2 regions of the Halomonas sp. FeN2 genome follow, and region 2 is predicted to be linked to the other one. Evidence: predicted binding sites of a transcription regulator. Region 2 holds the regulator's gene; the other holds the start of a gene.
The links. The regulator FliA, encoded in region 2, starts transcription of late flagellar genes. The targets are predictions, from matches to a motif close to CTAAAGTTNNNNNNNNNNCNGCCGATA.
Positions count from the first base shown of each region.

Region 1: the regulator FliA is predicted to act here: its motif matches at 1,540-1,566, upstream of KF947_RS16385 (MbtH family protein).

Region 1 is NZ_CP074200.1:3,536,743-3,540,149, forward strand. It holds gene KF947_RS16370 (inositol monophosphatase family protein) at 1-222, opposite strand, end outside; gene KF947_RS16375 (RNA polymerase factor sigma-70) at 517-1,044, shown strand; gene KF947_RS16380 (FecR/PupR family sigma factor regulator) at 1,168-1,374, shown strand; gene KF947_RS16385 (MbtH family protein) at 1,630-1,875, shown strand; gene KF947_RS16390 (thioesterase II family protein) at 1,865-2,605, shown strand; gene KF947_RS16395 (4'-phosphopantetheinyl transferase family protein) at 2,583-3,287, shown strand; gene KF947_RS16400 (TauD/TfdA family dioxygenase) at 3,298-3,407, shown strand, end outside.
Region 2 is NZ_CP074200.1:2,664,444-2,667,850, forward strand. It holds gene flhF (flagellar biosynthesis protein FlhF) at 1-607, shown strand, start outside; gene KF947_RS12245 (hypothetical protein) at 604-1,170, shown strand; gene KF947_RS12250 (flagellar protein FlhE) at 1,196-1,627, shown strand; gene KF947_RS12255 (RNA polymerase sigma factor FliA) at 1,654-2,355, shown strand; gene KF947_RS12260 (motility protein A) at 2,399-3,220, shown strand; gene KF947_RS12265 (flagellar motor protein MotB) at 3,226-3,407, shown strand, end outside.

The DNA of each region.
Region 1 (3,407 bases), 870 kb from region 2:
CCCGCTCTCTTCACCAAGGAAAGCGATATCGGGAAAAGCGCTGTTGATACAGTCGATAATGATATTCTCGGCGGCCGTATCGTAGTAGCTGACAAAGTCTGACGCCCCCTTTTGCTCAAAGGCGATTCTGCCCTTTAGCGAATATCCCTCGCGTAACAGCGCACCTGCCTCGTACGCCGCCTGCTTCACCGTTTCGAGTAGGTCATTACTGCTATCGAGCATTGTATTTCCCCTGGGCATGCATCGTGTCTTAGTGAATGGCAAAAACTGTATGCCTTCAATGTAACTAGCCATTCATGACGCGGAGATGACAGGAGTAAATTTGGTTTAATGGTAGATCATCTATGCATTTGGCGTCTGAGAGATGCCCCCGCCACATGTCGCTATTAACTGAGTCAACCAGCATATCGTTATAAAAAGTGAGTTAGCTCTCACCCGTTGACTTACCAGGCTCTAACGCAAATAATAATTATTGCCATTTATTCCGTGGTGTTAATCAAGGCAGGAGGCCGAGCTGTGGATACCCAGACCTGGAGCGCTGAGTTAGAAGATATCTTCGTTAATCAGCGGCCCCGGCTCTGTTGTGTCGCCGCAAAAGTCTTGGGCAATGCTGATCAAGCCGATGATGTCGTGCAAGACGCCTATCTGAAAATTTCAGAGGCAACCACGCTTTTTGAGGTAAAGCAGCCCATATCCTACGTGTCACGAGTGGTGCGCAATCTCGCCATTGACCGTTGCCGCCGTTCGGCGTTTGAGTCAGCGCTGTTTGCAAAAGCAGAGGAGGTGGATAACGCCTCTTGTGCGTCACACTCACCTGAGGTGATTGCCATTGATCGCCAGGCCTTGGCACAGGTGGTGGACGCGTTGGACGAGCTGCCCGAGCGTACGCGACGCGCCTTTGAACTTTATCGTTCGGGAAACCATACCCAGCGGGAAGTGGCGTTACAGCTAGGTGTTTCTACCACGTCAGTTAACTTTATGATTCGCGATGCGTTGACTCATTGCCACCAGTCGCTACAAGGTCGGTCGTTGCCAGATAAGTAAATCGGCGTTCCGTCCCCTCTTTGTTGTCGCTTTGTTACACTGTCAGCCAATAGCGTTGAGAATATCAGACGCTTCCATAGGCAGGTAATGAGCAGGCCGCAATAGCGAGGTTTGACAGTAACGATGGATAACGACAGCGGCGACGATGCCGTTTGGCAAACAGCGCTAGATTGGCTGATGCGCGAGCATGAAGAGACGTTGAGCGACGCTGATCGCGAAACGCTGCATGCTTGGTTAGCGGCTTCTTCCCTGCACCGTCGAGTCTTTCATGAAGCAGAACAGCTCTGGATGCTAACAGGGCTGATCCCAAGCGGTGATGAGCGCAACTGATAAGTCACTGTTTTTTTACCTCCTTCTTCGATCTTCAGGCTAACTCAATGGTCGCGAGCTAACGCTGCCGCCCACTGGAGCAATTTTTAGCTTGGCAAGGGTAATGCTATGTCGACGCCCTAGCGCCCCCTCCCCCTATTTTTTCTACTTTCTTCCTTTCCAACATTAAATTTTCTGGTTCCTCACTCGTCATTAAGTAATGAGAAGCAATTGCGTTTTACTTCTCATTCCTTTGGCAACGATGAGGTTAATTCCATGACAAGCTGTTTTGATCGTGAAGATGGTGTCTTCCGCGTATTAGTCAACCACGAAGAGCAGTACTCCCTCTGGCCAGAATGGAAAGCGATTCCCGCGGGCTGGACCGATACCGGCGTGCTCGGCGATAAACCAACCTGTCTCGACTACGTCGAAAAAACCTGGACCGATATGCGGCCACTCTCGCTGCGCCAGTGGATGGATGAGCAGGCCGGCGCTGAGGCGGAGCAGGTGAATGCAGGTTAAGCGTTTAAGACTGCTCTGCCTGCCCTGCGCCGGGGCCAGCGCCACCATGTATCTACGCTGGAAGCGCCAGTTGCCCGCCTGGGTCGAGGTGTATCCCGTCGAATTGCCTGGGCGTGGTGAGCGCCTGGGTGAGCCGCTTATCGATGACTTCGAGACCCAGGTCGTGCGGCTGTGTGAAGAGCAGGCAACGCGGATGCGCGGTGACTTTGCTCTGTTCGGTCACAGCATGGGGGCGTTGTTGGCCTACGGCATGGCAGCTCGCTTGCGCGATGTCGGGCGGCCTCAGCCGCGGATGCTGTTCGCCTCAGGCAGCGCGGCGCCCTCAATGCGCGACTCAGACCGCTTGGCGGGCCTTGATAACGACAAAGCCCTGATGGCGGATCTTCGCCAACAGGGCGGCACTCCAGGGGAGGTCTTCGAAAGCCCTGAGCTGCTGCGCCTTACCCTCGATATCTTGATGTCGGACTACCGCCTCTGTCGCAGTTTCCGCTATCGCGGCGGGTCGCCGCTTGCTTACCCCCTACAGGTACTCGCCGGGCGCGATGACGATATCGAAAGAGAGCGTCTAGAGGCGTGGCAGCGGGAAGCGGGCGGGGTGTTCTCTTTGAACTGGTTCGAAGGAGGGCACTTCTTTATTCGCCAGCAGCAAGCACAAGTGCTGGAGACTATCGAACGGGCGCTGACTCGACGGCTTGAGGAGGTGCCCCATGCAGCGCCTGCAGTTAGCTGAAGGGGTGCCCGAGGGGCTTGAGGTATGGCGCTTAGCGCTCGATCTGAACGCCCCGGTGGCTGACGAAGATGATCGGTTGCTGAGTCGAGCCGAGTGGCAGCGTGCCCAGCGGCTTCACCGTCACGCCGACATCGTACGCGCCGTGGCGACTCGCGCGGCCCTGCGGCGACTGCTATCAGCGCACACCGGTATAGCGCCAGAAAAGTTGGCGTTCACTCAGAACGCTTACGGAAAACCAGCGTTGGAAAACGCTGGTGGGCCTGCTTTCAATGTCTCCCACTCTGGCCATGTCGCCCTGATCGCGATTGTTCCCGGCGGCGCGGTGGGGGTCGATATTGAGCGCTGCCGATCCGAGGCCGAACTGGCGCCGCTGCAAGGGCTGGTGCTATCGCCGAGTGAGCAGCTCGACCACGCACTGCCCTTTATGGAGCGCTGGGTGGTTAAAGAGGCGGTGCTCAAAGCCCTGGGCCTGGGCATTGCTGATCATTTGCGATCGCTCTCGATCACTTCCTCTTTAGGGCCGCCAGACACCTATCACCTTGAGCACTCGCTTCCCGTTTCATCACCTTTGCAAGCATGGCCGCTGCCAGCGCCGAGTGGCTATGCCGCTGCCCTGGGCTATATCGATTCAGGCTATTCCCACGCAAACGCTCAGGGTAAACGCTACTCAACGAATTTTTAGGAGATCAATAATGGACAGCCAAAGCGCAACACCAACGCAACAAACCAACACCATATCCAAACGTCAGGGGCCTGCTGATTCGGAGCTGCCCATTATGATTTCTCCCTCCTACCCAGGGCA
Region 2 (3,407 bases):
CGAGCACTTGACCTGGGTCAGCCAAGTAGCCCCCAATCATCGAGTACTCTTTCACCACGAGCGCCAGACGGTTCGCCAGCTGTTTAATGACAGTGTGCTAACCCACCATGTGGGTGTGCGTTTTCGTGGTCAATCGGTGCAGCTTTGGACTGCCTACGCCGAAGTTGAGGATGCCAGCGGCTGTGCCCTGCTCGCCTGGTACGGGGAGGTGCGCGATCCGGAAAGCGCCAAAGTGGTGGTGCGCCGCTACTGGCTTACCCCGGCTCGCTTAGGGGCAGAAGTGCTCTCCCTCCTGTTAACCCAACTGCAAAGCGAAAGCCTGGCCGCCTTGACGCGGCGCGCTTGGCAGCAGTTAAAAGAGGCTGATAGTGGCGACCTAAATGCTGAAGTTCGCCTGTTAATGGCCAGCGGTGTGGCGTCAGTCGCCGGACATCTCGATGTCGCTGATGATGAAGAGGCGCAGACGCTGCGTGGTGATCTGCTCAACCTATTAGGTACCAGCCGCCGTCGCCGTGACACCGGTATGCTCGATGCGCTGGTCTATGCCTTTATGGCGCGGGATGCGATTCGCCAAATGGGCAGTGTTAGTCGAGAGGGCGTGGCGTGAGCGAACAAGATCAAGCCGCGGGACTGCGCAAGTGGGCAAATCTACAGCGCCAACAGCAGCAGACTGAGGGTGCTGTTGATGTCGCGGCGGCAGAGCCTGTGTCCGAACACACCTCACCCTTATTATCGCCAACGGTAGCGGCGGCGGAAGAGCCAACGACGGTGGCTCCGCCCAAGCCCAAAATTCCGCTTATTGTGGTCGGGCTACCCGGTAGTGGTGCGGCCCAGGTAAGCAAGGTCAAAGCGCGACTGGGGCAGTGGTCAACGCTAGGTAGAAGTTGGGCCGGGGATCCTGATGATTGGGATATTCGTATCGTCATGGCGGAAACGTCCGACCTTGCTCAGCTACGCGATCAATATAATCGTTGGGCGCTATGGATCAGTAGCGATGCCGATACTTTCGCAGCCATGTTCCGTACCTTGCGCCTGCTACATGAGCGTGGCGGGCCGCGTCGTTTGCTGGCGCTCCACGAGCCCCACTTGCCGCGCCAGGGGTTGCTCGATAACTTGCGCGAGGCCGCTGATTACTACTTAAATATGGAGTTACTGGTACTTGCACGATGAGCCCACTCTGCCGAGGAGACTAAGCATGCTAAGCTGGCTATTAAGAGGGAAACTGCCACTGATCTTAGTACTAGTGGCAGGTTGGCTACTAACAGGGTTAACGGGGAGTGCTCAGGCGGCGCCGGGTAGTTGGAGCAGCCAGATACCTGGGCTAATGGTGGCGATGGGTGATCGGGCAAGCGCTAGCCAAGCGGCTACCCCGCCAACTGCCGCTAACAACGTGCAGTCGGCTCAGCTTGGGCGCATTCATTGGCAGTTTCAACACTCCCCCGGCGCGCTATTAAACGCTTGGCTATGTCATCCTGAGCAGTGCGTTGCATTAACCGGTATGCGTGGTTCTACCACCGCATTAGTGGGGCGAGCCGCCGATGCGCCATTGCATTTTCGCTTCGCCTTACGCCCAGGCCAACGGCCTGTTCGTGTGCAAGGGTTACAATTGATTGTGAACTATCAGTGAAGGCTGGATAGCCGCGAGGCGAGAATATGTACACAGCACAGGGCAGAATCAAACAAAATGAGCTGTTGACGCAATACATGCCACTGGTGCGACGTCAGGCCTTGACGCTACAGGTTCGGTTGCCAGCAAGTATTGAGCTCGACGACCTTATTCAGGCTGGAATGGTGGGGCTGCTGGAAGCGCTGGGCCGTTTTGATGCCACCCAGGGGGCAACGTTCGCGACCTTCGCCAGTCAACGTATTCGCGGCGCAATGATGGATGAGTTACGCACCCGCGACTGGCTGCCCCGCAGCGTTCGCCGTTCGGCGCGTGCGGTTGAGGGCGCCGTTCGCCAATTAGAGCAACTGCTGGGGCGAGCCCCGGAAGAGAACGAAATTGCTCAACACCTCGAGATGCCGTTGAGCGAGTATCAGCAGTTGCTCAATGACACTAACAGCGGCCAACTGTTGCCGTTTGAAGAGCTGGTGGCCGAAGGCGGCGAGCCGATAAATAATGAGCTGGGCAATTCACCGTTCGAGCAGTTGCTTGATGGTCAGCAGCGGCAAACGTTGATTGACGCTATTGAAGCGCTTCCAGAGCGTGAAAAGCTGCTAATGGCGCTTTATTACCAAGAAGAGCTCAACCTCAAGGAAGTCGGAGCTGTGTTGGGCGTAACGGAATCACGCGTTTCTCAACTGCACAGCCAAGCCGTGAGTCGTTTACGCGCGCGTTTACACGACTCGGCATAACGCCAACGTTTTTTACTCACTTGTGACCGGCAAGGAGCCGTGGATGAATCCTTCGACGCTGATAGGCATATTTGCCAGCATCCTGCTGTTGGTGAGCGTGCTGTTTTTCACTGCAGAGTCCCCAGAGAGCTTTATCAATTTTCCGGGGTTGGCCATCGTGGTGACGGGTACACTAGCGGCGACCTTTATTAGCTATCCGCTGAAAGAGGTACTCCGCGTCGTACGGCTGGTGGGCTTGGTGTTCCGGCGTGAAAACACCTACATGCGTGACGATATCCGCGAATTGGTCGATATGTCGCGACTGTGGTTTAAAGGCGATGTGCGTGCGGTCGAGCGCGAGTTGGAGCATACCCGCAACCCGTTTTTACGTACCGGGATCCAACTGGTGATTGCCAATACCAAAGAGGATGAGATTTTTGACATGCTGCGCTGGCGCATTGCTCGCCTTAAAGCGCGGGAGCATGCTGAAGCACAAATATTTCGCACTATGGCCACCTATGCCCCCGCGTTTGGCATGATCGGCACCCTGGTGGGGCTGGTCAACATGCTGGAAGTCATGGACGCTGGCGACCTGCAGGTCATTGGCCCGCGCATGGCAGTGGCTCTGCTCACTACCTTCTACGGTATTTTACTCGCCAACTTGGTGTTTAAGCCTATTGCGGTGAAGCTAGAGCGCCGCACCGAAGATCGACTGATTACCATGAACATGGTGCTGGAAGGTATTTCCCTGATTACCAAGCGCCGTCTGCCGTCGTTTATTGAAGAGACCCTCAACTCCTTTGTGGCTAATTACCACGATGAGATTCGTGATAACAGCGTCAAACCCAGGCCTGATTCGTCGGTTAGTTCGGCGACGAAGGGGTAGGCCAGATGCTTGACCGTGATACACGCCACGCACTGGAAATGACGCCGTCGCCAGGCGATGGAGATGATGGTTGGCTTACCAGCTATTTGGATGTGCTGACGCTGCTCATCACGCTTTTTGTGCTGTTGCTTTCACTGACACCGCCGGGCGGCGGTGAGGCGGCTGATACTGCTTTCATGCGTTCAGC